3 regions of the Bacillus sp. A015 genome follow, and region 2 is predicted to be linked to each of the others. Evidence: riboswitches for the same ligand, from Rfam matches in the RefSeq annotation. Region 2 holds a riboswitch; each other region holds the start of a gene.
The links. Region 2 has a riboswitch for S-adenosylmethionine ahead of ACSLGF_RS06145 (5-methyltetrahydropteroyltriglutamate--homocysteine S-methyltransferase). Riboswitches for the same ligand answer to the same signal wherever they lie in the genome.
Positions count from the first base shown of each region.

Region 1: another riboswitch for S-adenosylmethionine. It lies ahead of ACSLGF_RS18535 (methionine biosynthesis PLP-dependent protein); the one in region 2 lies ahead of ACSLGF_RS06145 (5-methyltetrahydropteroyltriglutamate--homocysteine S-methyltransferase).
Region 3: another riboswitch for S-adenosylmethionine. It lies ahead of mtnW (2,3-diketo-5-methylthiopentyl-1-phosphate enolase); the one in region 2 lies ahead of ACSLGF_RS06145 (5-methyltetrahydropteroyltriglutamate--homocysteine S-methyltransferase).

Region 1 is NZ_JBSPZB010000040.1:449-8,307, reverse strand. Features, by position in the region: gene ACSLGF_RS18565 (stage VI sporulation protein F) at 41-298, shown strand; gene ACSLGF_RS18560 (UvrD-helicase domain-containing protein) at 345-2,627, opposite strand; gene ACSLGF_RS18555 (hypothetical protein) at 2,754-3,011, shown strand; gene ACSLGF_RS18550 (GNAT family N-acetyltransferase) at 3,095-3,529, opposite strand; gene ACSLGF_RS18545 (YjcG family protein) at 3,536-4,048, opposite strand; gene ACSLGF_RS18540 (esterase family protein) at 4,101-4,841, opposite strand; SAM riboswitch class I at 5,062-5,183, shown strand; gene ACSLGF_RS18535 (methionine biosynthesis PLP-dependent protein) at 5,262-6,380, shown strand; gene metC (cystathionine beta-lyase) at 6,377-7,555, shown strand; tRNA gene ACSLGF_RS18525 (tRNA-Val) at 7,688-7,760, shown strand.
Region 2 is NZ_JBSPZB010000005.1:72,400-85,620, reverse strand. Features, by position in the region: gene pepT (peptidase T) at 1-289, shown strand, start outside; gene ACSLGF_RS06160 (hypothetical protein) at 582-761, shown strand; gene ACSLGF_RS06155 (RsiV family protein) at 860-1,006, opposite strand; partial or broken gene ACSLGF_RS06150 (GntT/GntP/DsdX family permease) at 1,068-1,385, shown strand; SAM riboswitch class I at 1,468-1,580, shown strand; gene ACSLGF_RS06145 (5-methyltetrahydropteroyltriglutamate--homocysteine S-methyltransferase) at 1,668-2,789, shown strand; gene ACSLGF_RS06140 (JmjC domain-containing protein) at 2,940-3,932, opposite strand; gene ACSLGF_RS06135 (class I SAM-dependent methyltransferase) at 4,805-5,533, shown strand; gene ACSLGF_RS06130 (PqqD family protein) at 5,523-5,780, shown strand; gene ACSLGF_RS06125 (GNAT family N-acetyltransferase) at 5,777-6,766, shown strand; gene ACSLGF_RS06120 (MFS transporter) at 6,763-8,151, shown strand; gene asnB (asparagine synthase (glutamine-hydrolyzing)) at 8,158-10,341, shown strand; gene ACSLGF_RS06110 (glycoside hydrolase family 1 protein) at 10,565-11,983, opposite strand; gene ACSLGF_RS06105 (beta-glucoside-specific PTS transporter subunit IIABC) at 11,955-13,221, opposite strand, start outside.
Region 3 is NZ_JBSPZB010000007.1:90,059-101,262, reverse strand. Features, by position in the region: gene ACSLGF_RS08515 (AAA family ATPase) at 139-2,241, shown strand; gene motA (flagellar motor stator protein MotA) at 2,624-3,418, shown strand; gene motB (flagellar motor protein MotB) at 3,411-4,175, shown strand; gene ACSLGF_RS08500 (MarR family winged helix-turn-helix transcriptional regulator) at 4,405-4,860, opposite strand; gene ACSLGF_RS08495 (ATP-binding protein) at 5,065-6,570, shown strand; gene ACSLGF_RS08490 (aspartyl-phosphate phosphatase Spo0E family protein) at 6,618-6,860, opposite strand; gene ACSLGF_RS08485 (1,2-dihydroxy-3-keto-5-methylthiopentene dioxygenase) at 7,162-7,692, opposite strand; gene ACSLGF_RS08480 (methylthioribulose 1-phosphate dehydratase) at 7,709-8,347, opposite strand; gene ACSLGF_RS08475 (2-hydroxy-3-keto-5-methylthiopentenyl-1-phosphate phosphatase) at 8,311-9,006, opposite strand; gene mtnW (2,3-diketo-5-methylthiopentyl-1-phosphate enolase) at 9,007-10,227, opposite strand; SAM riboswitch class I at 10,327-10,428, opposite strand; gene ACSLGF_RS08465 (aminotransferase class I/II-fold pyridoxal phosphate-dependent enzyme) at 10,481-11,204, opposite strand, start outside.

The DNA.
Region 1 (7,859 bases), on a different contig from region 2:
ATATAGTAAGGTGATTACTCCACAAAGAGGAGGCAAATGAATGGATAATAAATTCTTTAAAAGTGTCGAAAATAAAACAGGTGTGAATATGAATGATGTCTTTAAGCTTGCAGGTTCATTGCAAAATGCCAATTTTAAAGATGAGGCGACTGTTCGAGGCGTCATTAAAAAAGTAGCGCAGCTTGCAAACAAACGTGTACCTAAAGAGATGGAAGACAAAATCGTTCAATCGATTACAAGTGGGAAAGAAAAGCTTGATTTCAATACAATCGCTAAAATGATGAACAACAAAAAATAAACAACAGGCTCTCCACTGAAAGGGGGGCCTGTTGTTTTTGTGTGAATCATTCACGATTTTTCTTTAGAAGAGGGTACAAAAAGCGAGAACGATGAGCGGTTTTCCCTCTTCTAAATGATGGAACAGATAGATAGAGAGATTGTTTTGCTCTTGTCATAGCAACATATAATAAGCGCCGCTCTTCTTCAATAGCTTCCTCATCACTGTTTCTCAGTTCATCAAGTGAGAAATCATGAGGCAGTGCCCCGTCGACCACACAAGTGATGTACACCGTTTGGTATTCAAGTCCTTTTGCGCGGTGAATCGTCATGAGCTGAACACCTGGTTCATCTGGTTTTTCCTTTTCAGCAGACTTCATGTGTTCGGCATGTGCGAGAAAGGCTTCAATTGTTTCAAAGCGTTTTGCAGCTGTTTTCACATCACGTACATCATCTGCCCCTTTTTCAAGCACATTCGTATCGGTCACACGTTTTTTCAAGTAATCACCAAGTCCCATCTTTTGTTCAATAAACGCCACAGCGTCAGACGGCTTTAACGTTCGTAAGGTTCGGAACAGGGGAACGATCGATTGCAGCTTTTTACGCTGAAACGGCTGAATGTCTGTTAGTTTTCCAAGGGCGTCTACCATTGAACAATCCTCCGTGATGGTCAGCGCCTTCAGGGTGTTCAGTGTCTGCTGCTTTAAAAAGAAGACCGGCAGTAGCTGTTTCATTGCAGCAACATCATCTGCATCCTGACTTAAAAAAAGAAAGGCGAGCAGCACTCGAACCATTCGTCTGCTGTAAAAGGCTTTCACGCCAGCTTCTGTCTCATACGGAATCGCCGATTGATGCAGCCGCTCATAAATGGCGCGTCCTCCCGTATTGGTTCTAAACAGCACGCAGAAATCATTCGGCTTTGCTCCGTTTTTAATTTTTTCCTGAATATCTGCCACAATCATGGTCGCTTCCTCTTCCTCGTCATATGGATAAAAGAGAGTGGGAGGGATTTTCTCCGCACGAACCGCTTTTAACGTCTTCGCGTAACGATGCTGGTTCTTTTTAATAATGGCATCTGCACTTGCGACAATTGTATGGTGAGAACGATAATTCGCATGTAAATGGACGATCTGAGCTGAAGGATAGTCCCGTTTGAATTCAAGAATGAAAGCAGGGTTGCTGCCCCTAAAGGCATAAATGGCTTGATCATCATCACCTACACAAAATAGCTGCTCTGATTCCCCGGCTAAAAGCTGAATCAACTGATATTGAACCGGATTAATATCCTGAAATTCATCAACTAAAATATATTTAAATCGTTCTTGATATCGTTTGAGCAGTTCAGGCTGTTCCGTCAGCATGTGTAAGCAGGCAATGGCCATGTCATCAAAGTCAAATTGCTGATGGTCCCGTTTCTGCTGTTCATACGATTGATAGATCGTCCAGATTTGTTTGTCCTTTTCATCTTTCAGCTCAGGAAGTTCGCCTGGTAAAAAGGCATTTTTCCAATAGCCGATCGATTGTAACACTTGATCGGTAGGATAGTCTTTCTCATCAAGTCCTTCATTCATCATTGCTTTCCGAAGGTACTGTTCCTTTTGCCAGTCGAACTTGATCAGGTGCTGGCCGTTCCATCTGTTCGGATCATCGTGAAGCAGCATTTTATAAAAAAGACTGTGGAAGGTGCCCGTCACGACTTGGTTCGCTTGTGATGGATGAAGCTGGTATTGCTTGCGCAGTCTTTCTTTCATTTCACTGCTGGCTTTTGTAGTGAAAGTGACGAGTAATATATGGTGAGCAGGAATTTGATGGTGTGAGATCAGATAAGCCGCTCTAGCCGTCAGCACCCTTGTTTTCCCGCTTCCGGCACCAGCCAGAACAAGCATTGGACCATCTTTATGTGTGACAGCTTGAAGCTGCGGCGCGCTAAAGGTGATTTGAGGAAAAAGGTCGATGGTATGTACTTGTTCATTCTCTTCTAAATGTAAGGCTTCGCTAAATTGAATCGACCTTGGTTCTTGCCAATCATACGATTCCTTTGTTTGCGAGATGACCTGTTTGCCAGCTGGAAAACGGAAGCCGCCAAGTTCTTTGTAGGAATAATTTTCCTCTGGTTCTTTCTTTTTTTTCATGTCTTCTTGTTCTTCTGCTTTTTCGCACATCTCTTGCTGAGACGTTTGCTTATGAATAAAGGCAGGCTCTTCATGTATATTTAATCTGAAAAAGACGGGTTGTCCGCAATATGGGCAGGATAAGTGCCCTTTTTTTCCCTCATCATGGAGGAATTGATAATGTTCTCTCGAATACGTATGTAATGAGATCGTTCGATCATGTCGTCGTGCGCATTTCAAAGCTAGTCCTCCAATAGTCAATCAATCTTAAAAAGAAACAAATCTAATCATATCAAATGAAGCGTGTTTCAAACAGTCATAATTAGGGAATAGTAGAATAGAAGAGAAGCAAAGGAGGCGTTCTTGATGGGATATATAGCCCCGATTCAGCCGGATCTGTATTTTCAATATATCAATCGTCCTGCTCCTCAGGATAAAGAAGACTATGCGAGAGTGACAGAGGTCACTCGCACCTTTCATGACAAGGTATACAGAGAGCTGGAGAAAAAAGAGGACTTAGTGACAGAAGCAGAAACGAAAGTACAGCAAAAAAAGCGGGAACGCTTTGTACGAGATATGTTTATGGAGGAAGGCAAGGGCATTCATATCAATGCTTATATATAAATGATTGCGCTTTCTTACCTTGACGAACGATAATAAATAATGAAAAGCCAGCGCATCCATGATGTCCTGGCTTTTCTCTTTGATCAAACAGATAGTGTTTTTGTCATTTTGACATGTGTGATACCCGCTTCTTCAAATGGTTCAGAAACGGCTTTGTAGCCTTTCTTTTCGTAGAAAGGAAGAGCTTGGACTTGTGCATGCATAACAGCTTCCTTTGCTCCCTTGGAAGTGGCCTCTGTTTCTAGCGCCTCTAGCAGTTTGTGACCAAGGCCAAAAGAGCGCGCCTCTTTTAACACACAAATCCGTTCAAGCTTTGCCTTGGGACCTTCAATCATACGCAGTCTAGCGGCTGCCTGCGGCTTATTGTCATCGTTATAAATGACAAAATGGGTGGCTTCGTCTTCTAGTTCATCAATTTCGATCTCTAAAGGGACTTCTTGTTCTTTTACGAACACTTCTTTTCGAACGTAATATGCATCTTCTCGTTGTGTTTGTGCTTTTGCGATGACTGTTTTCAAATGTCTTTATCCCTCTCCTAAAATAAATGTTTCATAAACGGTCCAAGATCCATTCTCTAATTGATATAAAAGATGGAAGCGGTCAACCGTTTCTTCATGATCAATCTTTCTCAGCTTTAATGTGCCAAGTACGTCTGAATGCTCATCATCTGATAATTTTTGAGCCACTGTTACATGCGGAACAAATGCATATTCCGGTGTGCCAGCAAGTGGGTCAGTGTACAATTTTTCATTTAGACCCATTAATTCCTCGTTCGGTTCTACTTTCATATAAATGACGTTGTTTACAGGAGCGAATGAACTGAATTTTTTAATGCGTAAGGTAATGGGAGAAGCATTTTTTGCATACTCTCGCAAGGTTGAAACGATCTCAGCTGCTTCTAGATCCGTTAATTCAAAAGGTGTTCTTAATGTTAAATGAGGCGGTATGAGTGCATAGTTCGGATCATAACGTTTCCGATAAGAGTTCGCAATATCTTGCAGTTTTTTTGATGGAAATATAACAACTCCGTATTTCATCATGTTCCCTCCTGATTAAGAAAGTATTTATTATTGTTTATTATAACAAAATTCAGTTGATTAACGAATATGGGAGCATTCTTTTTAACGAAGGGGCAATGAGCGGCTGCCAAAACGTCCATTTATGATCCCCTTCGAATGTTTCAAATAAATAATCCGCACCAGACTGTTCAAGAAGGGCCTTTAAGTCTGCGTTCGGTTTGATAAAATCAAGCACTTGGCCATCTGTTGTTTTCACAGCCGTTTCTTCCGATCCAATTTGATGGATAATGGCATAATGAGAAAGTGCTGTTGACTGTTTGACGGCTTCTAAGACCGACTCATCAACGTATGGAGACTGCAAAATCAGCCCGCCAAATAAAGAAGGATAATCAATGGCTGTCATGAGTGAAATCGTAGCGCCTAGTGAATCACCAATGAACGTACGTCCTGACCCAATTTGATACGTTGGATAGTGTTCATCAATATAAGGGACAAGTTCATTTGCCAAAAAACGTTTATACGCCTCAAACTTTGTGCCTTCTGGATGATACGTTTCTCGTCTTTCAGTGACATTTTCGTAAGGAACACCAATGATAATCGAGCGTTCCATTTCTTTATTTTGCATCAATTCTTCCGCCTGTCTGCCTATTTTACCTAAGCGGAAATAATCATGACCATCTTGTGCAATGATGACATGATATGTATAAAGGGGGGAGTAATTGACTGGCAAATAGATTAAAACGGTCATGTCCGTCCCAAGTTCTTTTGACTGTAAGGTTTCTTCTTGAATGATTCCTGTTTTCTTCACCATAATCCATTCCTCCAGCTAACCAAATTCATCACAAGTGAAACGTTTCCATTCATTGTAACATGAAAGACAGCGTTGTTCCTATATGCGAACATGCAATCAAATCGGCTGACATCCATTCTGTTATAAAATACAGAAAATTTTAATTAATCATTACAATTCCCCTTGAAAAATGAGTTTTAATACGTTACAGTATTAAGAATTAGAACAGACAGACAACACATTCTTATCGTGAGAGGTGGAGGGACTGGCCCTTTGAAACCTCAGCAACCGGTATGCATCACGTCACGTGATGTACCAAGGTGCTAAATCCAGCAAGCAGCTTTTTTGCTTGGAAGATAAGAGGAAGCGATTAAACCCCTTCTTCTTATGAAGAAGGGGTTTTTCTGTTTTGAAATCAGATTTTACTTAGGATGGTGTCAAATGACAGAACATGTGGAAACGAAATTAGCGCAAATTGGAAACCGTAGCGAAGAGGCGACTGGCACAGTCAGTCCTCCCGTTTATCTTTCAACAGCATACAGACATAGAGGCATAGGTGAATCAACAGGGTTTGATTACATTCGAACGAAAAACCCAACAAGACAGCTTGTAGAGGATGCGATTGCTTCACTCGAAGAAGGGACGGCCGGTTTTGCCTTCAGTTCGGGAATGGCAGCGATCCAAACGATCATGGCTCTATTTGAGAGCGGAGATGAACTCATTGTCTCATCAGACTTATATGGCGGAACATACCGTTTGTTTGAAAACGAATGGAAAAAATACGGCTTGCGTTTTCTTTATGATGATTTTTCAGATGAAGACTGTTTACGCTCTAAAATCACGCCAAACACAAAAGCCGTCTTTATTGAAACGCCGACAAATCCACTCATGCAGGAAGCGGATATTCAAAAAATAGCGAAGATTGCAAAAGAGCATGACGCTTTGGTCATTGTCGACAACACCTTTTACACCCCAGTCTTGCAAAAGCCGATTACGCTAGGAGCGGACATTGTCATTCATAGCGCAACCAAATATCTAGGCGGACACAACGACGTCCTTGCCGGGCTTGTGGTCACAAAAGGAGAGCAGCTATCTGAAGACATGTTCCAGCATCAAAACGCTATCGGAGCGGTCCTATCTCCATTTGACTCATGGCTTTTAATGAGAGGAATGAAAACATTGGCCCTTAGAATGCGTCAGCATGAGGAAAATGCGAAGGAGTTAGCGGATTTTTTAGAGGAGCAGCCTGAAATTCAAGATGTTCTTTACCCAGGCAAGGGAGGAATGCTGTCATTTCGTGTAGCCAAAGAGGACTGGGTCAATCCATTTTTAAAGCAGCTGAAAACGATTTGTTTTGCTGAAAGTCTTGGCGGAATCGAAAGCTTCATTACGTATCCTGCCACGCAAACGCACATGGACATTCCAGAAGAGATTCGCATAGCAAACGGCGTGTGTAACAAACTGCTCCGTTTCTCTGTTGGGATTGAGCATGTGGATGACCTGAAAGCTGATCTGAAACAGGCACTATCAAAAGTGAAAGAGGAGGTACATGCCAAATGACCACACACGATTGGACACTCGAAACAAAACTTGTTCATAATGCGTTTAAAACAGACCGTTCAACAGGTGCAGTCAGTGTGCCGATTCAGCATGCGTCCACGTTTCATCAAAGCAGCTTTGATGAATTTGGCCAATATGATTACTCCAGATCAGGAACCCCTACACGTCAAGCATTAGAGGATACCATTGCAGCGTTAGAAGGAGGAACAAGAGGGCTTGCCTTTGCGTCAGGCATGGCAGCCATTTCAACCGCTTTTCTTCTTTTATCAAAGGGAGATCACGTCCTTGTCACAAGAGATGTGTACGGCGGAACATTCCGTATGATCACGCAAGTCCTTTCGAGATTTGGCATTGAGCATACCTTCGTGGACATGACGGATTTGAATGAAGTCAAACAAGGCATTCAATCGAATACGAAGGTCATTTATATGGAAACACCGTCAAATCCTACACTGGGGATTACGGATATTGAAGGCGTCGTCCAGCTTGCAAAAGAGCATGACTGTCTGACCTTCTTAGATAATACGTTTTTAACGCCTGCTCTCCAGAGGCCGCTAGACCTTGGCGTTGATGTTGTGCTGCACAGTGCAACGAAATTTTTAAGCGGTCACAGTGATGTGCTGTCTGGTTTAGCGGTGGTCAAAGACGAAAAGCTGGGAGAGGAACTATATTCGCTGCAAAACTCTTTTGGTGCGGTCCTTGGCGTTCAGGATTGCTGGCTCGTGCTAAGAGGGTTAAAAACACTTCAGGTCAGATTAGAAAAAGCAAGCCAAACGGCAATAGAACTGGCTTCATTTCTAAAAGAACATCCTGCGGTGAAAAAAGTATACTACCCAGGCTTAGATGACCATCCAGGTGCAGAGATTCAGCGAAAGCAGGCAAGCGGAGCAGGAGCCGTTCTCTCATTTGAACTAGAGAATCAAGCGGCTGTAAAAGAATTGGTCGAGGGCGTCACATTACCTGTATTCGCCGTCAGCCTAGGCGCTGTCGAATCCATTCTGTCCTACCCGGCCAAAATGTCACATGCCGCTATGCCAAAAGAAGAAAGAGAAAAAAGAGGCATCACGGATGGATTGCTGCGATTAAGTGTCGGGGTCGAAAATGGAGAAGACCTCAAACGCGACTTCAAACAAGCGCTCGATCAACTAAAGCCCGTCCTTGTGAACCAGTCATAAATGAAGTGGGAAAAAAGCCGGCTCCTGAATCCGGCTTTTTGGCCTTTTTTGAACAAAACCATTGACGCCCTGTATATATGGTTATATAATAGAGACTGTCAGTACAGAAAGCCCAGAACTGATACATAACCCGATTCCGTAGCTCAGCTGGGAGAGCGCTACCTTGACAGGGTAGAGGTCGCTGGTTCGAGCCCAGTCGGAATCATCGTTGAAACCCTTGCTTAGCAAGGGTTTTTTGTTTTTCTAACAACAATATTTTATTCTGTTTTTTCAAATGGGGACGAATTAGGATGTCCTCTTATCC
Region 2 (13,221 bases):
CAGCATTCAGGATCAATATTATAATATGAGAGAAAAAATTGAGCCGGTTAAACATATTGTGGACATTGCCCATGAAGCAATGGAAAACCGCTCAGTGACACCTGTGATCGAACCTATACGCGGCGGTACAGATGGCTCTCAGCTTTCATATAAAGGTCTCCCAACACCAAACATCTTTACTGGCGGAGAAAACTTCCACGGTAAAGATGAATTTATTTCAGTTGAGAACATGGTGAAAGCAACAGAAGTCATCGTGGAAATCGCACGTTTATTTGAAGAAAAAGCATAGACATGTTTACAACCGTTCCTGTTCGGGAACGGTTTTTTAATAAAAGTTTACAATATTCTGAAACTTTTATGACATTTAATCGTACTAATATAGACAACCCCAGAAAAAATTCTTCTTGACGAGTGAAATAATTGGAAATATAATAGTTAAAAACAACCAGTATTTTAGACCTAAATCAGCGGATCATCTAAACCTTAAGAACTAAACCGATTCTGCTGCTTATTATTTTCAGTTATAAACATCACTCACCCTGTCTACACTGAAAGAATAGGATGAATTGGAGGAATGTCATATGATGATTTTATTGATTATCGCTTCACTTTGCTGCTATTTACTTTTCTCTTTCAAAAAAGATAACCGCACCCAAAAACGAAAAAGCGCAGAGCTTTCGGAGTTTGAAATCTTTCGTATGCGCCGCCACTACAACAGCAAACGCCGCCATCCACTAAACAACGCACCTAAACAAGTATAAATTCAAAGAAAGAGCCTCATCAGGGGTTCTTTTTGTTTGTGTCAGAACATGTTTTAGACACATTAATAAACGACCACATCCAGTGGCCGTTTCTCTTTTTATTTATACACCTTTGCAGGTACTTGAATCATAGGAATTCCTTGATAGTATGGTGCGATTTCATATGGATCAAAGACAACAGCAATCCCCTTTTTCGTGAAGTAATACTGCGTGTTGTAGTTGATTTGAATATCACTTCTCTTCATGTTCGCATAGAATTACTTTTATGCTTCTTTGTATAGTTATAGATATAATCTCTTACTTTTGCTTTCTCCCCTGCTCCTCACCTGGCTGATTGCTGCTGTCCTTCGTGTGTCTTTAGGATCAGCAACTGTCGCAGGTCTCACAGCGGCTGGCATTTCTGCACCACTTATTGGATTAACGGGTGTCAGCCCGGAATTAATGGTGATCGCAACAGGTGCCGGAAGTATTACGTTCTCTCACGTGAATGATGCAGGTTTCTGGATTTATAAAGAATACTTTAACCTGTCAATGGCCCAAACCTTTAAAACATGGACATTGATGGTCACTGTTCTTTCACTTGTCGGACTAGCTGGTGTCCTCGTCGCTGATTTGTTTATGTAGGAAAATAAATTGTAAAAACCATTGACTTTTTCTCGAAAAGATTGAATAATTGTGTTTATTAAGAAAATTGAATCAAAAGGTAACCTTATTAAGAGTGGTGGAGGGACTGGCCCTGTGAAACCCGGCAACCGCTGTTCCTAGGAACAGAATGGTGCTAATTCCTTAAGCAAGCATACGCTTGTTTGAAGATAAGGCAGAGATCTCACAGTATATGATGCTCTTCCTTATCCAAGGAAGAGCTTTTTTATTTGATTTTCAACCTGTAGAAAGAAGGGATTCAGTATGACACAAGTACAAACCATTGGAAAGAGAACAACAAAGCCGCCATTTCGCGCAGATCAAGTAGGAAGTTTACTCCGTTCAGAGCGCATCAAAGAAGCACGCAAGCAAAAAGCAGACGGTACACTGACAGCAGAGCAGCTCCGACAAATTGAAAATGCAGAAATCACACGTATTGTGGAGAAGCAAAAGGAGATTGGATTAGAGGTTGTCACAGATGGAGAGTTCAGACGTGCATGGTGGCATTTTGACTTTCTTGAAGGACTTGATGGGGTCGAAGGATTTGAAGCAGATCAGGGCATTCAATTCCACAACACAACGACAAAAGCTAGAGGTATCAAGGTAACAGACAAGATCGATTTTACAGATCACCCAATGCTAGAGGATTACCGCTTCCTTCACAGCATCGCTGGTGATCATACGGCTAAAATGACGATTCCAAGTCCGAATATGCTCTTTTTCCGTGGAAAGCTTGAAGAAGGGGTGTATGACAGCTTAGAGGAATTCCACCATGATGTGGCACAGGCGTATAAGAAAGCCATCCGTGCTTTTTATGATGCAGGCTGCCGCTACTTGCAGCTAGATGATACGGCATGGGCAGTGTTCTTTTCTGAAAAAGGCCATGAACAAATCAAAGCCTTTGGCCGCGAGGAAGATGAACTTCGTGAGTCGTTTGCAAAAACAATCAATGAAGCCGTTGCCGATCGTCCAAAGGATTTAGTCATCACGATGCACATTTGCCGTGGTAACTTTAAATCAACATGGGCAGCTGAAGGTGGTTACGAAGCAGCCGCAGAAACGATTTTTGCCGGATTAGATCTTGATGGTCTCTTTTTAGAGTTCGACGATGATCGTTCCGGCGGATTTGAACCCCTTCGATATGTGAAGAATTCAAACCTTCAAATCGTACTAGGCCTTGTCACTTCAAAATACGGAGAGCTTGAGCCAGTTGAACAGATTAAAAAACGAATTGAGGAAGCGGCTCAATATGTGGACATTAACCAAATTTGTTTGAGTCCACAATGCGGCTTCGCCTCAACAGAGGAGGGCAACCTGTTAACAGAAGAGCAGCAATGGGAAAAGCTGCGTCATGTGATTGAGATTGCTGATCAAGTGTGGAAATAGGCGGAAACCTACAGAAAAAGCTTACCGTCAAAATAAAGAACCGCTTTTTGGCGGTTCTTTATTTTTTGTCATCTCAATCAACATTATACTAAGTTTAATCGTAATACTTCTATAGTTGAGTTAAGAAGATAATGAACATAAGTTATCTTCTTAAAAACCATCTTTTATACTCATAAGTTGTCTTACAACAAGTTGTGTAGATTGATATACATCTAAGTCATCTTTCTTTCTTGCCAGAATATCCCCTACTGAAATTCCCCTGAAATCGTTTGGCAAATTATTTATCATTGATTTTAATTTTTCTTCTATCTTTTTTCGTTCATTTTCATCCAAAAGATCAATATTCACCAGCTCTCTCCATTCGTCTTTTTGAATCAGTCGATTCCTTAATTCTATTAAAATTAGATCTAGCCAAGCTGGCTGACCGAAGGTAAAGTTTAATGCAATGGTTTCTTCAGAAGAACTAGTTGAATGCCAACAACCTCTTGGAAGAAATAAAAATGAGCCCGTATCTAAAAGCAATTCCCTTCCATTAGATAAATTTTCATCAGGAAATTCACCATTCCAATACGACTTTAATGGATCTGGCAAATGAGGAGCCTCGATTAATTCATAATGTTGAAGTGGATTTATTGTATTAAAATTTTCAGCCAACTTCCATTTCTTTTTCCCTTTAAGTTGAAAAATGAAATTGCAATACGCATCAAAATGTGCTGAAAATCCAGCTGATTCTTTAGCAGCGTACAATACTGCTTTTGCCATTGTTCCCTCAGGCAAACCTAACAGTGACTTTAGTTTGTTAATAGATTCACGAAGCTCTGGTATAAATATATCTGTGAAATCAAATTCTAAGGCAGCTCCTTTTTCATACCAACTCATTGCCTCTTCAGGTGGAACTAAAAACTTGTTAAGGATCCCCCCTGTCTCCTCAATTATTGCATCCCCAACAACCATTACTGGATTTTTATATATCTTTAGAATATTCTCCAAGCTGGATATACTTTCGATTCCAGGAACTGAAAAAAATCGTTCTAAACTTCCTTTGTTATGTAAAAAATAATTTGGCCAATATTCATTTAAAAACTCATCAGAATTCATCTCGTTTAAAACGTCGTCTAATATATTTCCATTTGTTATTTTCATCATTTACCTCCTATGCTTATATTTCCAAATACAATTATACAAAAAGCAAATCCAATTTCAACTAATAATCTTAATATTCAGATAAAAAGAATAGATTATCAAGAGATATCAATAAAAAATAATATGTATACAAGGATCGACAGAATTACTTTTAAAAGACCTATGGACAAATGGAGATTAAAGGTATTATTCGTTAGTACGCATAATCATCACAAACATAAAAGATTATCCTATTCCATTTAGAATACAAATTCAGTGGTTATACAACTCTCTAAAACCATAAACGTCTCTCCAGATTAAAATAACCCATGATTCTAGCCATCTTTTGAATTTTCTCCTATTTCTTTTTCACAAACTCTAATTCTATTTGTAGCAGCGATTTACTCATCACTTTTCACTTTATAGACATAAAAATTTGTCAAAAAAATCATTGTCTAAATATTGAAAAAAATATAAAAAATGTGCTATCATGACTTTCGTTAGGGTATGAAATTGAAATTTAAGACATATATAAGAGGGATATTACATGAAGAAAGTTTATAAAACTCCTCGTCTTGTTGAGATTCGTAATGTAGTTGTTGCTGGTGGACATTAATTTATAAAACCCTTTTAGAAAAGGACAATAAAGGAGGTGAATCACATGAAAAAAGTTTATAAAACTCCTCGTCTTGTTGAGATTCGTAATGTAGTTGTTGCTGGTGGACATTAATCCAATAAAACCCTTTTAGAAAAGGACAATAAAGGAGGTGAATCACATGAAAAAAGTTTATAAAACTCCTCGTCTCGTTGAGATTCGTAATGTAGTTGTTGCTGGTGGACATTAATAACTGTTTTTTCATACCCTAACACTTTATGAAAGGAGTGTACATTCTTTGCTGACTCATGATGAATGTTATTTATATAATGATTTTGTCAAAGAAAATCAACTATACATATACCCGTTGATAGGTAATAAAATTTTAAATCATACCCTTTCAGGTTCTGAAGAGACCATTGTTGATATGGGAACTGGTCCCGGTTATTTAACACATTATTTATGTAACAATTCAAATGCCACTATCTATGCTACTGACATTAATAAAACAATGTTAGAACTAGCCCAAAATCAAATAAATACATGTCTTAATAAAAAAAATGTGATTTTTGAAATACAAGATGTTCATTCATTAACGTATGCAAATGAGTCGATTGATGCACTAGTTTCTTATTCATGTCTACATCATTGGGTAGAGCCAGTAAAGGGATTAAAAGAGTGCTATAGAGTGCTAAAACCGGGAGGTAAAATCATCATTATTGATACTCACCCTATATCTTTACTCTCCTTGAATAGCCTAAAAAAACAAATAGACTCAAAGTATATAAGTATTTTGGAGGAAGCCTTCTTAGAAAGCTATACTGAAAAACATGTAGGTGAAATGCTTACACGGTCAGGTATTTCAAATTATTCATTCCATCCTTTAGAGTTCTCTGTTGAAGAGTTTATGGAAGTTATTGATGAAATTGGAGATATTCCAACAAGTATGGATACAAACGAGCCAAAGCCACAATCTTGGTACCTTGTTATAGAAAAAAAGAATGGAGGGAATTCCAATGGAAAATAATACAATTCTCATAAAGAATCCTGATAATGTTACAAGAAGGTACTTAAAAGGTATCATTATCGAACCAGGCATGTCCCTAAATCAAGTCGCTGCTGATTTTTATGAACGAATTGACGGGCAAAGAGAGTTTATTTCAATAGTAACGGAAATTGCTGAAGAATATGATACAGATGTTCAAACTTGTATCGAAGACCTGCAAGCATTGAGTAAACAATTAATTGAAAAGGAAGTTGTATATGTAAAATGAATAAACTTAATGACGATATTCTAGAAAACATCTATAAAAACATTTCAACTAAGAGAAGCAAAACAATCGTTAATTACATTGCAATGCTAATGGCACTAGCGAGAGATAATGAACTAAACGAGGATGATTTAATTAATTGGATTCACAGTAAATTAAGTGAAATAGGATATTTTCAAGAAAAAAACCGTTTATTTACTCAAAACAAATTAGATGAATTTGTCTTAGAGTTTATTGAAGGAAGAGCACTATTATATGATGATATCAGCATAACTGAAACAAAACAAAACGAATATGTCATCAGTAGCAAACTGTGGTACAAAAAGAATCCACCTGGGAGTTTTTTTTATTTTGGTATTGACCCTGAAGATTTTTCGAACTATGCACAAAAACTTGCTCAAATAAACGCCGAAAAACTAGGCATCTCAATCCATTTTTCTGAGGATCAAGTGAATGACAAAGAAATAGCCCATATCCAGCTGTCAAAAAAATGTTCGCTTTCAAAAGAATTGACAGTAACTCAGCCAAGTTCAAAAGACTTTTCGTGGTTAACATGTTTTTTCAATGAACATTGGGGTGGAACGACTATGGTGTCTAAAGGGACAACTTATAATGTTTTAAATGAAAACATTTTGTTGGCTAAACGTGGAGATTATATAGTAGGAATATTAGTTTACAAAATATTCAAAGAAGAAGCAGAAATCCTGACTTTGGAGGCTCTAGAAAAGTACCATGGTGTTGGAAGTAGATTACTTTTTGAGTTAGAACAAAATCTAAAAACACAAAATATACACTCTATTAATTTAATCACTAGTAATGATAACTTAAATGCAATTAGGTTTTATCAAAGAAAGGGATATTCTTTCAAAAACATCTATATTGGTGCAATTGATAAAGCAAGAATGGTTAAACCTACAATCCCCTCTATAGGAAATTACGGAATACATGTCAAAGATGAATTAGAATTTGAAAAAAGGTTGATACAATGACTATAAAAAGCAGATTGATTGTTATTGCGATTTCACTCGGAGTATTTGCTAGTTCGATGAGTACTACCATGTTATTTATAGCCTATCCTGAGCTAGTTCAATTTTATAATATTGATTATGAAGTCATGCAGTGGAGAAACATCGTTTTTTGGTCTTTCTTCGGGGTTTTCATGCCCTTTTTTGGCATCATGGCTAAAATGACAAATGTTAAAAAAATGTTTTTAATAGGGTTAAGCTTATTCACTATTTCTTGCTTGCTTAGTGCTTTTTCATCTAACTGGGGAATGTTCTTGGTAGGGCAATCTCTTCAAGGGTTAGCTGATGCTATGATTGTTCCAGTGCAAGCTGTGCTTATTAGAAGCATATTTAGTGAAGATAGAATTGGTTGGGCATTTGGATTACAAGGTTCAGTGATGGCCGCATCAGCGCTGTTAGGTCCATCATTAGGCGGTTTGATTATACAGAGTATGAAATGGCAAATGATATTTTTGTTACTAGGGCTAATTGGATTGATAGCACTTGCTCTAGGGTTAATGCTAGTTCCTAATATTGAAAAATCAACTAAATTTATTTTTGGAAATTTACCTATAGTAGGAACTTTAAGCTTACTTATAACCTTTATATCCATTCAAGGAATATTTATTAGTGAAAGTGACGTTTGGATTTTATTTGGTTTTGCAGGTTTTGCTTCATTTTTGTATGTTGAATTTTTCAATAAAGTCCAAACAAAAATCATACCCCAAGATTTATGGAGTAATAGGCCATTTTTGATCAATGCGCTCAGAGGTTTTTTTATTTTTTTATCCATAAATGCTATTGCTACGTTTACCCCGATTTATTTTAGGATGTCTCAAGGGTATGAAGCCAGTATAGTAGGCATGGTATTACTTGCAAGCCCTATCGTGATGATTTCACTAGGTGCATGGGGTGGAAGACGCGTGGATAAGTCATTAAATAAAACGATGATATTTGGTCTAACTTTATTATCAATATATAGTATTGGATGCATTCTCCCCGGTGAAAACTCTTTTCATTATGTATATTTTGTCTTGGTGTTCATTATAGGTGGTATTGGTGCTGTAATGGTTCTGCCGGCTCAAAATAAAGTAGCCTTAACTTCTTCACCAAAAACTGAAACAGGAACCTATATGGGATTATTTCAGATGGTTCAATTTACCACGGCAAGCGTAGCTGGTGTCTTGTTTGCTCCAATCATACAATCAACAACGAATACAGAAATATCAGTATCTGGATATCAGATGATTGGTGTCACATCTACTGTTTTCTTTCTCTGCTCAATGCTTATTGTAATTATAGAAGCGAAAATAAATAGACGAAAAATAGTAGATAATAATGGAGAAATTCAACTTAATAATAAGGAATGATCATTAATGTGCGGAATAGTTGGATTGGTTAAATTTCATTATGATGTTACTTCACATGAAGTTCTTTCTATGAAAAACATGTTGGAAGAAATCAATTACAGAGGCCCAGATGGAGATTTTTATCATATAAACGGAAGAGAAGCATTCGGATTTTGTAGACTTGCCATAAATGATATTACTCATGGTCATCAGCCCTTCGCTAATCATGACGAATCTATTATTGTCATGGTTAATGGTGAGATATACAATCATCATGATCTAAAAAGCAAACTAAAAAGAAAACGAGCTTTCCGTAGCCGGTCAGACTGTGAAATTGCATTATACTTATATGAAGATTATGGAATAAATTTCTTGAATTTTTTAAATGGAATGTTTGCAATCACTATTCTAGATAAAGTTCAACAGAAGCTTTATCTTATAAAAGATAGGTTTGGTATTAAACCTTTGTTCTATAACTTTACGGGAGAACGTATTATCTTTGCATCAGAAATTAAAGCTTTATTGCAATATCCTAATTGTCCACGCACATTTGATTGGATGGAAGCTTTAAGTGATTCTTGGTTAGCTGGGCATGTTTCTAATAACATAACGCCCGTGGGGAGCTTTTTTTCGGGGATTGAAAATATACCAGGTGGACATTACATCGAAGTAAACCTCAGAAATAAAACAGTGAATACAAAAGAATACTGGAACATAACCAAAATTCCTATACATCACCTATCGAAAAATAAAATCATAGAGAAATATATAAATCTTTTAGACTCTTCTTCAACAAAATGTTTAATGAGTGATGTAGATATAGGTTTATTTTTAAGTGGTGGTATTGATTCTGTGTCAATAGGTCATTTTGTAGCAAAACATACAGAGATCAACAGCTTTTCTGTTGTAAGTAGAAGTACCATTGTTAACGGGGATGCAGAGTATGCTTTAAAAGCCGCACAGCATTATCATTTTAATGAACACTTTGCTGATTTTAATGAGTATACTATGGACTATAGTATCGATGATTGGAAATCTCTTTTATGGTTATGTGAGAGTCCTTATTGTAGTGCCGAGCAGCTCTATAAATATCATCTTCATAAATTTGCAAAACACTCCAATCCAAATATAAAAGTTATATTAACTGGTCAAGGTAGTGATGAATTTAATGGTGGATATAGCCAACTTTTTTCTGAAAGAGATCCAGCCTGGGCCACTTTCATGCAATCGTTAAAGATTTTGGATAAAAACAAAGAAATGAATTTACTGAACGACCCGATTAATACATGGGATAATTTATTTCAAGGAAATTTATTAAAAAATAACTTTTTTAAGACCAAAAACAATCCTTACTTAAACTATGTTTATTCCAAATATAGAGATATTCAGATGTATAACTGCTGGATGGAAGACAGAATTGCTGCTGGTAACCATATAGAGAATAGGGTTCCTTTCTTAGACCACAATCTCATTGAACTAACACTTGGTGTTGAAGAAAACAAGTATGCTGATCTTTTTTTTGATAAAAACATACTTAGAGAAGGTCTTCTAAAATATACAGACATTCCCGAAACATTAGTGAAGAGACCTAAAGTTCCATTTTTTTATGGGAAAGGGGTTAAGTCTACTAGACATTTAATTTTGAATATCCTAAAGAAGAATAATTATGAAATAATTGATTATGCTTTTAATAAAAATAGTTTTGTTAATATAGATTCCATCTATCAATTTGCAAAAACCATTGAAAATCATCATGACTTAGAAAACATTGAGTTCTTAACACGGTTAATCAATATGGGAATGTTAGAACAAATGTCGAGTGATTTATCTGTAAAAGTTAAGAGCACAAATAAAATTAGCATTCCACCAAAAAGAAATATACACAAGTTACACTTAAGCCAAGACGATGCTCTAACGATTAATACATTACACGTTCCAATACTAAAAGAAAACATAGATGTTTTAATGCCTCTGCAAGAGGATAACTTATTATATATCACTATTAATAATAACATTGAATACCTTGTTGATTCACGCGATGATTATGAATGGTTTACCTTTTTAAGTCAAATCAATGGTATCAAATCCATAGAGGATATTTTATCTCAAAATAATCTAAAATTTGAAGATATAAAAGAAATACTTGAAGAATCAATATTACTAGGTATTATCGAATTGAAGATCAAAACTCCTCTTCAAAAGCTTAAATAAATATATTCGAAGAGTATATGATTTATTTGAACCACGCAACAATTTAAAGTGTGGTTTATTTTTTATTCAATTTTGTCTTTTTAATAAAAAAAGGCATTATCACCATCATGCCCCTAAAGAAGACCCAAAGAATGATAATGCCTGATTCAAATTGTTTTCGTATTATTTTCACCGTTTCAAGACACCATATGTTCTTAAAGAAACGAAACAATATTTTCTCTGTTTAGTAATCCAAATGCTCACCATTCGTAGCAATCACTTGTTTATACCAATCAAAGCTTTTCTTTTTCTTTCTATCTAATGTACCGTTTCCTTCATTATCACGGTCTACATAAATGAAGCCGTAGCGTTTTTTCATTTCAGCCGTTGATGCGCTGACAAGGTCAATTGGGCCCCAGCTTGTATAACCGATCAGGTCTACTCCGTCTGCGATCGCTTCTCTTGCCTCTAGCAAGTGGCTTCTGAGGTAATCAATTCGGTAATCGTCTTGAATTGATCCATCTTCTTCTACTTGATCAACAGCGCCCAATCCATTTTCTACGATAAACAATGGTTTTTGGTAGCGGTCATACAGCTGATTAAGCGTCGTACGAAGTCCTTTCGGATCAATTTGCCAGCCCCAATCACTTGCTTCCAGGTATGGGTTTTTCACGCCTGCAAATAGATTCCCACCTTCAGCCTGATCAAGGATGGCAGGATCTGTACTTGCTACAAAGCTCATATAGTAACTGAACCCGATATAGTCAACAGTATGGTTTCTTAAAATGTCTTCGTCCCCATCTTGGAACTCAATGTTGATGTCATTTTCAAGGAAGTAACGTTTCATGTAACCTGGGTAATAGCCTCTTGCCTGTACATCTGAGAAGAACAATGTTTTACGGTCTTGATCAATCGCAGCAAACATATCTTCTGGTCTTGAGCTGTACGGATATGTGGTCATAGCTGCAATCATACAGCCAATTTTCGCATCTGGAATGATTTCGTGTCCTGCTTTGACAGCTAAAGCACTTGCAACAAATTGGTGATGCGCTGCTTGATATTGAATGCTTTTCTCGTCTTCTCCCTCTTCAAATACAAGTCCGCCACCAGTGAAAGGCGCATGCAACACGACGTTGATTTCATTAAAGGTCATCCAATATTTCACCTTGTCTTTATAGCGAGTGAACAAAGTTTTAGCGTATGTTTCATAAAGATCGACAAGCTTACGGTTTCTCCATCCGCCGTAATTTTTCACAAGTGCGAGCGGCATTTCATAGTGAGAGATGGTGACAACTGGCTCAATTCCGTGCTTATGCAGTTCATCAAATACTTTTTCATAAAAAGCGAGGCCTGCTTCATTCGGTTCCGCATCGTCGCCATTTGGGAAAATACGCGGCCAAGAAATGGATAGTCTGAAGCACTTGAACCCCATTTCTGCAAAGAGTGCAATATCTTCTTTATAGCGATGGTAGAAGTCGATTGCATCATGATATAAGTTAAGGTCTTTCATTGATTCATCGAATGGGTGCATAATGCCATGTGGTGATACGTCAGCTGTAGATAAGCCTTTTCCACCTTTGTTATACGCACCTTCAATTTGGTTGGCAGCAACAGCGCCGCCCCATAAGAAACCTTTAGGAAATGTTTTTTCTAACTTGTTCATGTTGAATGACCTCCTCATTTTCTTTGACACTGACTGTGAGCAATGTTTCTTTCTCCATAATCGTTCCATCTGTTTTCGCATCAACACGAGCAAAATCGTTTGTGTTGGTAACGATAATCGGTGTGGTGACATCATAGCCTTCTTGCTGAATGCCCTCGATATCAAATTCAACGAGCACATCTCCTGCTTGAACAAGATCACCTGACTGCACATGACTTGTGAAATGCTTTCCGCCAAGCTGCACCGTATCAATTCCAACATGGATAAGAAGCTCTGTGCCTTGATCACTCCTTAATCCAATCGCATGTTTTGTTTGGAAAATGGTTTCAACCTTGCCGTTGAACGGTGCTACAACACGTCCAACAGTTGGAACAATAGCTGCACCTTTCCCCATAATTTCATTAGAGAATGTTGCATCATTCACTTGATTTAGCGGCTTTAGTTGACCTTCAAGCGGGCTTTGTACCACTCCATTTTGAAGCGCTGCCGTCTCTTTCTTTTCTTCTGGTTTGTCTGCTTTTGTATCATCTTTCACTGGTACATCTTTGAATCCTAGTACAAGTGTCATGATCGTTGCCACGGCAAAAGCGATAATTAAGCCAATGATTGAGTAGACAAATGTTTGTCCAATAAATGACGGGATACCTGGAAGACCTGCTGATCCAGAAATGACATATGCTTTTACTTTAAAGATCGACATGAACATACCGCCTACTGCTGCACCAATTAAAGCAGCAATGAAAGGCTTTTTCAAACGCATGTTCACACCATACATAGCAGGTTCAGTAATTCCCATTAATGCTGTGATACTTGTTGACATTGCCAATGATTTGAATATTTTGTTTCTTGATCTTAAGAAGACACCGAATGCTGCGCCTGCTTGTGCCATATTAGCTACAAACATCATTGGCAGAATGTAATCGAAACCGTTTAATGTAATGTTGTTGATCATAATTGGTAAGGTCGCATAGTGCATTCCGGTAATGATCAGTGGTGACATCAAACCACCGATTAAGATGCCAGCTAAAATACCTGCATGTTTAAACAATAAATCAATTCCGCCTGAAAGACCACTCCCGATAATCGCACCAAGTGGTCCTACAGCAATAAGCATAATTGGTACAACGACGAGAATTGTAAAAGTTGGCACTAGGATAATTTTTAATGATTTCGGACTATATTTCTCTGCAAATCTTTCAACATATGAGCCGAGCCAGATCGTGAGTAGAATTGGAATG
Region 3 (11,204 bases), on a different contig from region 2:
ATCCGGCTTTGAGCAAAACAGTTGAAAGTCAAAATAGGTCAGAGTATACTATAGTCAAAGATGGTCAAACAACAGACCATTTTATTTAACATTCATTGGTCAAATAAAGTCAAACTTTATTTAAGGAGGTCATGGCAAATGCGTTGTCAACATTGTCAAGTAAATGAAGCAACTATTCGCCTGAATATGCAAGTGAATTCGTCCCGCAGCCAAATGGTTTTATGTGAAGACTGCTACACCTCTTTGATGGAGCAGTCAAAAATGAAAATGGGACCTCAATTGTTCGGAGGAAGTTCATTCTTCTCCGAGCCAACAGGACATGCCCCAAGCGGGGAGCAGCCTAAACAAAAGGGCTTACTCGATGAGCTTGGCCGGAACTTAACTGATGGCGCAAATGCTGGTTTGATTGATCCAGTCATTGGCCGTGATGAAGAAGTCGCAAGAGTCATTGAGATTTTAAATAGAAGAAATAAAAACAATCCTGTTCTGATTGGTGAACCAGGCGTTGGTAAAACAGCGATCGCCGAAGGACTTGCACTAAAAATTGCGAGTGGCGATGTACCAAATAAATTAAAGAACAAACAAATCTATTTATTAGATGTCTCCTCACTTGTGGCGAACACAGGGGTACGTGGTCAATTTGAGGAACGAATGAAGCAGTTAATCAAAGAATTGCAAAGTCGTAAAAATATCATCTTATTTGTAGATGAAATCCATCTTCTTGTAGGCGCAGGGTCTGCCGAAGGATCAATGGATGCTGGGAACATCTTAAAACCAGCCCTTGCACGAGGCGAGCTGCAGCTAGTAGGTGCGACCACATTAAAAGAGTATCGCCAAATTGAAAAAGACGCCGCACTTGAACGTCGCTTCCAGCCCGTCATCGTGGATGAGCCAACACAGGATGAAGCGATCGACATCTTAAAAGGCATTCAAGATAAGTATGAAGCCTATCATGGTGTCACCTATTCTGATGAAGCCATTAAAGCGTGCGTTCAATTATCTTCACGGTATATTCAAGACCGTCAATTGCCGGATAAAGCCATTGATTTAATGGACGAAGCTGGTTCAAAAGCGAACCTCTCTCTTGATGTAGCAAGTGAAGATGAACTGACAAACCGTCTTGCGCAAATCGCCGCTGAAAAACAAGCTGCTTTAAAAGAAGAACAATATGAAAAAGCAGCGAAGCTTCGAGATGAAGAAGAAGCGATTGAAGCAAGACTCCAAAACAAAACAGATCACAAAGAACATGTCGTCACAGCAGAGGATATTCAGGGCATTGTGGAACAAAAAACAGGCATCCCTGTTGGCAAACTGCAAGCAGACGAACAAACAAAAATGAAAGAAATTGACGTTCGCTTAAAAGCACGAGTGATTGGTCAAGAACATGCCGTGGAAAAAGTAGCGAAAGCCGTCAAAAGAAGCAGAGCTGGCTTAAAATCGAAACATAGACCGACTGGCTCCTTCCTTTTTGTTGGGCCAACAGGTGTGGGGAAAACCGAATTGTCTAAAACGTTAGCCGAAGAATTATTTGGCTCAAAAGATGCGATCATTCGTTTAGATATGAGTGAGTATATGGAGAAACACTCCGTGTCCAAAATCATCGGTTCTCCTCCTGGTTACGTTGGACATGATGAAGCTGGTCAGCTTACTGAAAAGGTTCGCAGAAAACCATATAGCATCATTTTGCTGGATGAAATCGAAAAAGCACATCCTGATGTCCAGCACATGTTCCTTCAAATCATGGAAGATGGCCGGTTAACAGACAGCCAAGGCAGAACCGTCAGCTTTAAAGACACGGTCATCATTATGACAAGTAACGCAGGCAGCACAGATAAAACGGTCAAAGTCGGCTTTCAGCCTGATCAGGAAGAAGCAATTGAGGAACAATCACTGATTGATTCACTCAGCGCCTATTTCAAACCAGAATTCTTGAACCGTTTTGACAGCATCATTCAATTTGACTCATTAGACAAAGACGATCTAGTGAAAATTGTTGATCTTCTGCTCAATGAACTGTCAGAGCAGTTAAAAGAGCAAAATTTAACGGTCCACGTCACAAACGAAGCGAAAGAAAAAATCGCGGAGCTTGGATATCATCCTGCATTTGGTGCGCGTCCATTACGAAGAACCATTCAAGAGCACGTCGAGGATCAAATGACGGAGATTTTGCTTGAAGAAGAACACCTTTCTGGATTTACAGTCGATGTTGAACATGACGAAATCGTTGTGAAAAAAGGATAAGTACATCCTAAGAAGGAGGAGCAGCTCCATCATGTGCTGGTGGCTAAGTTCCAACTGAACGCTGACGCTCCCCCGCCTCTTTTCCTTTATGATAAAAGAAAAAGAGGTGGAGCACATGGATCACATGATAAATTGGAACTACGATCTGATCAAAATCATATATGAAGAAAAATTAAAAGAGCTGCTTATACATGAAACAGCACAAAATGAAAAAAGAAACTCCCTACATCTATAAGGGAGTTTCTTTTTTACGGCAAATAGAAAGCGCTTTCGTCAAAATTTCTTCACAGAAACTGTCTTAATTTTATATTCTGACTAAAACCCTTCTAGAACACACCGATATTAACTATAGAAAAAGATAGTTAAAGGATTTGGTGAGATAATGGACAAAACATCGTTAATTGGTATTATTTTAGCATTTATTGCACTGAGTGTCGGTATGGTTTTGAAAGGTGTGAGTCTAACCGCTCTTATCAACCCGGCGGCTATATTGATCATCATTGTTGGGACGATTGCAGCTGTTGTCATCGCATTCCCATCTAGTGAAATTAAGAAAACACCAAAATTGTTCGGCAAAATTTTCAAAGACAGCAAGCTTCCAACGATTCAAGAAATGATCCCTCTATTTTCAAACTGGGCACAAATTGCTCGTCGTGAAGGTCTTTTGGCATTAGAAGCAAGTCTTGAGGAAGTCGATGATGATTTTCTAAAAAACGGATTAAGCATGGCGGTTGACGGCCAAAGTGCTGAATTTATTCGAGATGTCTTAACAGAAGAAGTCGACGCCATGTCTGAAAGACATCAGTCAGGCGCATTAATCTTTACACAAGCTGGTACATACGCTCCGACGTTAGGTGTACTTGGCGCCGTTGTCGGACTCATTGCCGCACTTGCAAACATGGGAGATATTGAAAAGCTTGGACATGCGATCAGTGCTGCCTTCGTTGCCACACTGCTCGGGATTTTTACCGGTTATGTGTTATGGCATCCATTTGCCAACAAGCTGAAGCGTAAATCAAAGGAAGAAGTAAAGCTTCGTCTGATTATGATCGAAGGTATTCTTTCTGTTCTTGAAGGTCAATCTCCAAAAGTCATTGAACAAAAACTTCTCATGTACTTACCAGCAAAAGAACGTGCAAATCTTGTCATTGAAGAAGGAGAAAAACAAAATGGCTAGGAAACGTAAAAAACATGATCATGAAGACCATGTAGATGAATCTTGGCTTATCCCTTATGCCGATCTTCTGACGCTTCTGCTCGCCCTCTTCATTGTGCTTTTTGCATCTAGTTCGATTGATGCGGCAAAGTATGAACAGATGGCCAAGTCTTTTAATGTCGTCTTTACTGGCGGTACTGGTGTCATGGATCAAACTAGCATGCAAAGCACGGAAGAAACTGAAAACAGCAACCAAATCAAGAAATCAGCCGAAGAAGATGAAGAAGCCAAAGCAAAGGCCCGAGACCAAGCAGTTCTCACAAAGGTCAAAAAGCAAGTGGATTCATTCATTACCAATAAGAAACTCGGTTCCAAGCTTGAAACAAAGCTTACAGACGAAGGTTTGCTCATCACGATTGAAGACAGTATCTTCTTTGATTCTGGCCGGGCAGTTATTCGCCCTCAGGATGTCCCGTTAGCAAGAGAAATTTCAAAACTGCTCGTTATTAACCCTGCTCGTGACATTGTCATAAGCGGACATACAGATAATGTACCGATCAGAAATTCAGAATTTGAATCCAACTGGTATTTAAGCGCCATTCGTGCTGTTAACTTTTTAAATATTCTGCTTGAGAACAGCAATCTAGACCAAGAAAACTTTAGTACAAAAGGATACGGTGAATTTAAACCGATAGCCTCAAATGATACAGCAGAAGGCAGAAGTAAAAACCGACGTGTAGAAGTACTCATTTTACCGATTGAGAAAAAAGCGAAATAAAAAAGGAAGCCCACGGCTTCCTTTACAGATTGTTGACAAAGGGCTAAAATGAACTTTATTTTAGCCCTTTGTCTTCTTTTCAGCGTGATAGAAAACCTTTGCAGTCTAGAAAGGACGAGTACTGGAGCGGAGCGAATTTGACATTCGTGAGCACCGGCACGCAGGACTGACACCGAATGCGAGGGTTTGTCTACACGCTGAAAAGGAAGCCCGCGGCTTCCTTTTTTATTTATTCTTTATGATCATATAAATGCTTTGCACGCAGCCCCACATGTTTGAGCATATCAATGCAGGCATCCTTCTCTTCTTCACTCAGCACACTGATCATCTCATGAATTTCTTTCGCATGATCTGGGAAGATGTCATCAAGCAAAGCTCGTCCTTGCTCCGTAATATGCGCAAATGTCACCCTGCGGTCTTCTGCACAAGCCTTACGACTGAGGAGTTCTTTTTTCTCCAATTTATCGACCACATACGTGATGCTTCCGCTTGCGAGTAAAATCTTATCACCGATTTGCTGAAGCGGCTGATCACCTTTATGATACAGCAATTCTAGTACAGCAAATTCAGTCGGATTCAGACCGTGCTTGACAATATGTTTGTTCATGTGATGATTGATTGAGCGATAAGCACGTGATAATACAATAAATAATTTCAAAGATTTCTCAACATTATGATTTTCCATTTTTTATCATCCTTTATGAAATGCAACCCACTAATGTGACATTAATAAACAATAAGTAAAATGTCAACATGTTGACCCATCTTTAGCATGAAAATGAGACCAGAACGAATCACCTAATTTTTTAAAAATCATACAAGTCATCGTAATAAAGATAGGTTCAATGCTATAATAAGTTTATCAGGTAATACGTTGGAGCGATGAATGATGAGTATACTGAAAGGGTTTTGGAAGAAGATCAGGCTGTACCTTATTTTGGTGATGATTCCAACCCTAATCATTAGTTATTTTATCTACGAAAAAGAAACTGAAAAAATCGATTTAAAAAACAAACAAACTGCTACACTTATGTTAAATATTCACAAAAACCAAATGAATTATTTAATTAGTGAAACAGAAGCGAGATTAACTTCCCTTGCCATGGGATTTGACCAGCCGCTTGAGGCGAAAAAAGTACAAAACATCCTAGAGAAAATCTATAAACAAGAACCTCGTTTTTCAGGCCTGTATCTTTTAGACAAAAAAGGAAATGTAACAGCAAGTACCACACCGTTAAAGGAAAAAATCAACCTTTCATTCAGAGATTATTTTAAGCGCATTCAAGTGACCAAGCAGACCGTGATCACAGATAACTATGTGAGTAGAATTACAAAACAGCGGATTCTCTCCATTTGTGTCCCTGTTTTGGATGAAAACGAAGAAGTCACCAATGTTTTAGTCGCCGCCATTCAAATTGACTATTTAAGAAATATTATGAATGTATTGAACCCAGATCTTCATTTTAAGATGCTGAATCAAAATGGACATGTTGTGTTTACAAGTGGTCCGCAGCCAGCATCAGATAATGGCAGCGCCGTGTCTACATATTTAGATGAAAACAGCTGGAAGCTAGAGGTTTTTCCGCAGCGTGCTTCAACTAGTGAAGTGCTGTCTGTTATGCTGGTTCCTCTATCCAGTGCTTTTATTTTATTAAATATTTTATTCACACTTGTCCAATATATCATTTTAAGGCGTCAAACCCAGCAGGAGCGTCATCAAAATGAGGCGCAAAAGATTGAATTAATTGGAACACTCGCGGCAAGTACAGCACACGAAATTCGCAACCCATTAACAGGGATTAGCGGGTTTATACAGCTTTTGCAAAAGAAGTATCATTCAGAAGAAGATCAGCTCTATTTTTCTGTCATAGAGGAAGAAATTAAACGGATTAACCAAATAGTCAGTGAGTTTCTTGTGTTAGGAAAACCAACTGCAGAAAAATGGCAGAATAATTCTGTAAAAGAAATTGTGAGTGAGATCATGCCGATCGTTTTCTCTGAGGCGAACCTGTATAATGTCGAGGTTGATTTGCAAATCAATACGATTCAAGATGTTGGTGTGTATTGCACGAAGGATCACATTAAACAAGTCGTATTAAACGTAGCGAAAAACTCTTTAGAAGCGATGCCAAATGGCGGTCATTTGAAGATTGTGATTGAGGTTGAAAAAGAACATGTCATCATTAAAGTGAAGGATACGGGTGAAGGCATACCAGAAGAGATGCTAAAGCATATTTTCCTCCCCTTTATTACGTCGAAGGAAAAAGGCACAGGTCTTGGGCTTGTCGTGTGTAAACGAATCATTTCGATGTATGGCGGGACAATTGATATTCATAGCGAAGTGAATAAAGGAACAACCGTTATGATCATGCTTCCTTCCGCTCACTCAGCATAGCTGAAGAGTTCAGCCGGTTTTGCTTATGCAAGACCGGTTTTTTCATGTCAGTAAGAGGGCCGGTTCACAGATAGGAGACTCATTTGGGACACAAGATCATGAAGGGATGCAACAGATTGTTTTTCATGAAAAAGAAGATGCTGATACTCATTCATCAGGTTGTCCAGTTCTTGACTATATTTAATTGTCGTCTCACCTGTGTACCCTTCCACTTGAGCTGCTTCTACCATTTGTTTTCTCTTTTCATCAATGGACATCAGCAATTGTTCTTTCCTTACATAAATATTCATGATCTCAGCTCCCGCAATGAATTCGTCTGTCTATTTTCTAAATGATCCGACACCAAAATTATACTTTATTTGTAAATTAAATTAAATATGCTTATTTTATTTAATTTTTTACAGCCTAAAGACCTCTTAGCCAATCATATCTGGGGGTAAACTTCAAATTTGGACAGGACTGACACATTGATTAAACAGAATTTTATCCTATGCAGAAGATCAAAATCAACCATTTTCTTTCTCATTTTATGTCTATTTTCCTAAAAAAAAGCTGATCTTCCGCCTCATGCGGAAGGATCAGCTCCTTTCATTAAACCGTTTCTTCTTCGTAAATTGGCACCCAGCCCTCAGTTGTGACAAATATGCGAACTGCGACCACTTGGCGATCCTCTTGCAGTGTAAAGTAGTGACGGATATTCGGAGGCACAGAAATTAAATCTCCTGGATTCAGTCTCACATCAAAAAAGACGCCATCCTTGCCTTGAATGGCAAAGATTCCGTGCCCACTCACAATAAACCGTACTTCGTCATCTGTATGATGGTGCTCACGCTTAAAGTTTTGGAGCAGCTCATCAAGATTTGGTGTCGCATCAGATAATGAAATCACGTCCTGCGCTTTGTACCCTCTTCGTTCAGATATATTCTGTATTTCCTTTTGGAAAACGGTCAAAATTTCTTCTTTTTCCTCATCTGTTAAATCATACTTTTCTGATAACCGGTTTGGTAGCTTTTCAATATCCCAATGTTCATAAATGACCCCTTGTTTTTCTAAATATGCCGCTACCTCTTGTTCGTTTTCAAGTAATGTGTTCTCTTCATTATGAATAAAAATCGTCGCCATGTGTTTTTCCTCCTTTTTATCTAACAAGCTGCTTTTGATAAAGCGCTAATTTTAAATGATAGCTAAATAAAAATTCATACGCCTCTAACACTCGTTTTGCTTCAAATGCTGTTTTTCCCCAGACAGTGATGCCATGATTGCGAATGAGCACAGCACCTGATTCCGTCTCTTCTGCAAGGTGCGCTGCAAATTGTTCTGCAAGATGCGGAATATGGGCTGGGTTTTCAATAATAGGAAGAATGGCTTCTGCATCCTCTTCCCAATAACCAAGGGCTTTCATGATTTCGTTGCCTTTAAAACGAACCTCTCCTTTATCCCCATACAGCTCTGAAATGACATTATTATCGATTGTGTGGACATGGAGACAGCAGCCTGCTTTCGTCCGCTCATACACATATGTGTGAAGCAGTGTTTCGGCCGATGGTCTGAGCGGTTGATTTGGATCATCAGGCTGGCCTGCTGCATCCACTAAAACAAAATCTTCGTCCGTTTCTTTTCGTTTATCTTTGCCGCTTGCCGTCACCAAAAATGTGATTGGATCATCCGACACCTTAATAGATAAATTGCCGCTTGTTCCGTAAAACCAGTCTCTTTGTGCCAATTCACGTTTGACGTCTGCTAGCTCCTGCCATCGTTTACTCTTTGCGTCAGCCATTCCTTCACTTCCTTTATTTGAACAAATTGCGCTTTTAGATCGATAAATGTTTCATACTCCTTATATACGAGCCCGAGCTCTTTACACTCATTCAGCAAATAGTCACGCGCAAACGTGAGATCCGCATGTTTTGCTGCCTCAATATCGGTCACTGAATCTCCGATCATGATAATGAAGTCATTTTCATGAGTCAGCTCTCGAATGATCGAGGGCTTGCAGCAGCCACAGCCATTTTGACATTCTGAATCGCAGTCATGCGGCCATTCAATCTGAATATGATCTTCTTTAAATGACGCATGATTGCAATAAATATCGGCTGGATCTACAATGCCTTCGAGTATGGGATAGACAAAAAAGTCCATACCGCCGCTTAACACATAGAAAGGAATGTCTGCTTTTTTTACATCATCAACAAATTGTTCGAATCCATCTCGAATCTCTGTATCTTCTAAAATAAACGACTGAATGGCTTCCTTCTGATCACTCGTTAGTAATTGAAACATCTGTCCGACGCCTTTTTGAATCGTGATCTCTTTTGACAGGACACCATCCTTCAGCTTCGTCCATTCACTTGGTGCAAACTGCTTCATGATGCGAATAATATTATCATTTTTCGTAATCGTTCCATCAAAATCACAACATACAATTGGTTTTTTCATTTATTCTGCTACCCTTCCCCAAAGATCAAGTGCTGCTTTTAAGTCTTGGCAAGATGATGCCTTTTCTTGGATGGACTCTTCATTTATCACCGCATCAATGATGGATCGAAATGCTTTCCCTCCGCCGATGGCTCCCCGCGGATGTCCGTGAATTCCTCCACCTGCGTTAATCACATGATCGAATCCAAAATCTTTGATCAATACTGGAACCATACCAGGGTGAATGCCTGCTGATGGGACAGGGAACGTTTTTTGAACCGTATCCTCTTTCACGCAAGCTTCATAGATACCAAGGGCATCTTTTTTCGGAAGTGCGACCGATCCATAAGGAGATGGAAAAAGGCTCAAATCAGCGCCAGCATATCGATTTAATGTACCTAAAAGAAGAGAATGTGAGAATCCATATTCAGGAGATGATGTAAACGCGCCGCTCACTGCTGGATGTGCCATAATAGGCAATTGAATGTCTGGGTCCTCAGCTAAGCTTTGCATGACATCAAGTCCATAGGCAAAGACGTTGAATAGGAGCGCATCTGCCTCGAGTTCAGCGGCCTTCCTTGCTCGATCTTTAAGATCAAAGGTTCTGCCAGTTAAATTGACGGCATACAGCGTTCGGTGCCCTGTCTCTTCATATGTTTCTTTTAATATCTTTTTTCCTTCTTTGATTCGTTCTTCAAAAGGGGCTAATGGACTTTCAAATAAAATTTCATCATCTTTGATGAAGTCAACACCGCCTAATGCCTGTAAACGGAGCTGCTCTTTTAAATCCGTCATATCACGGCCGATCACGCCTTTAAAAATACTCATCAAAAGCGGCCGATCAAACACATTTAACTTCTTTCGTATCCCCTCTATTCCAAATACCGGTCCAGGCAGCTTTCTTTTAAACCTTTTCGAAAATTCTATATCGACAAGCTTTACTTTCCCATCTAGTGAAAGCTTTCCAAATATCGTCGTTAAAACGGCTGGTAAGTCAGCTGAAAAGTTAGCCTCAGGATAAGCAATTGTTACCTCTGATTGATACAGGCCATTTTCGGCTGATGCAACCTTTTCTGTCACTTTCTCTACTCGGCCTTTATGTTTTTTCAGCTGCTCCTTTTTGAGCTGCGGCAAATCCGTCCATGATCCAACTGTTAAACCAAGCGCGATCTGCTCCGCTTTTCGGTCAATTTGTTCATCCTCTCGATGTGTTAATACGTATGTTGCCAGTAATTCACTCACTAGGAATCCCCTTTCGATTGCGTCCTCTATATGTTCAATAAAAAAACCTCTTTAAGTGCTTGGGCAGCGCCTTAAAGAGGTTTCGTCTCATTCATCCGAATCTTATCTCTCAGCGCCTGCTGCAAGAATTAGCACCGTGCTTCATGGAAGTCGGTTGCCGGGCTTCATTGGGCTAGTCCCTCTGCCTACTCTTGATAAGAATATTCGATTTTCTTCAATATTGCCTGAATTATCGCACCATTTTTTTGCGTTGTCAATGGCTTTTTTCAAATAGCTGCAAGGCAGCGATGCGCTCTGCGGCTTCTTTTAACCGCTTCTCACTTGTTAAAAGACCAACTCGGACGTAGCCTTCACCGTGAGCACCAAAGCCATTTCCCGGTGCAACGACAACATGTGCTTTCTCTAATAATACATCAGAAAAAGTTTCAGATGTATATCCTTCAGGCACCTTTAACCAGGCAAAAAATGATCCCTTTGGTGCGCTTACGTCCCACCCAATCTCTTTGCATGCAGCAATCCAAGTGTTCCGCCTTTTTTCGTACCGATCATTTTGCACCTGTACGCACGTTTGATCGCTTAGAAGTGCTTCTGCCGCTGCATCTTGAGTCGCTTTAAACAGTGACACAAACAGATGATCCTGATAAAGCTCAATGGCTTCAATGACAGAGGCATTCCCTGCTGCAAAACCAACTCTCCAGCCGGCCATATTATATGTTTTGGACAATGTGTAAATTTCAATACCCGTCTCTTTTGCTCCATCTATTTGCAGGAAGCTGACCGGCTTTTCTCCATCGAATCCAATGCCGCCATATGCAAAATCATGGACAACACACAATTTGTGATCTTTCGCAAACGTAACGGTTTCTTCAAAAAATGCACGACTTGCAGTGGCACCAGTCGGATTGTTTGGATAATTTAAGTACATCAATTTTGCCTTTTTCTTATCAGCCTCAGGCAATAGATGGTAGTCAGGTAAA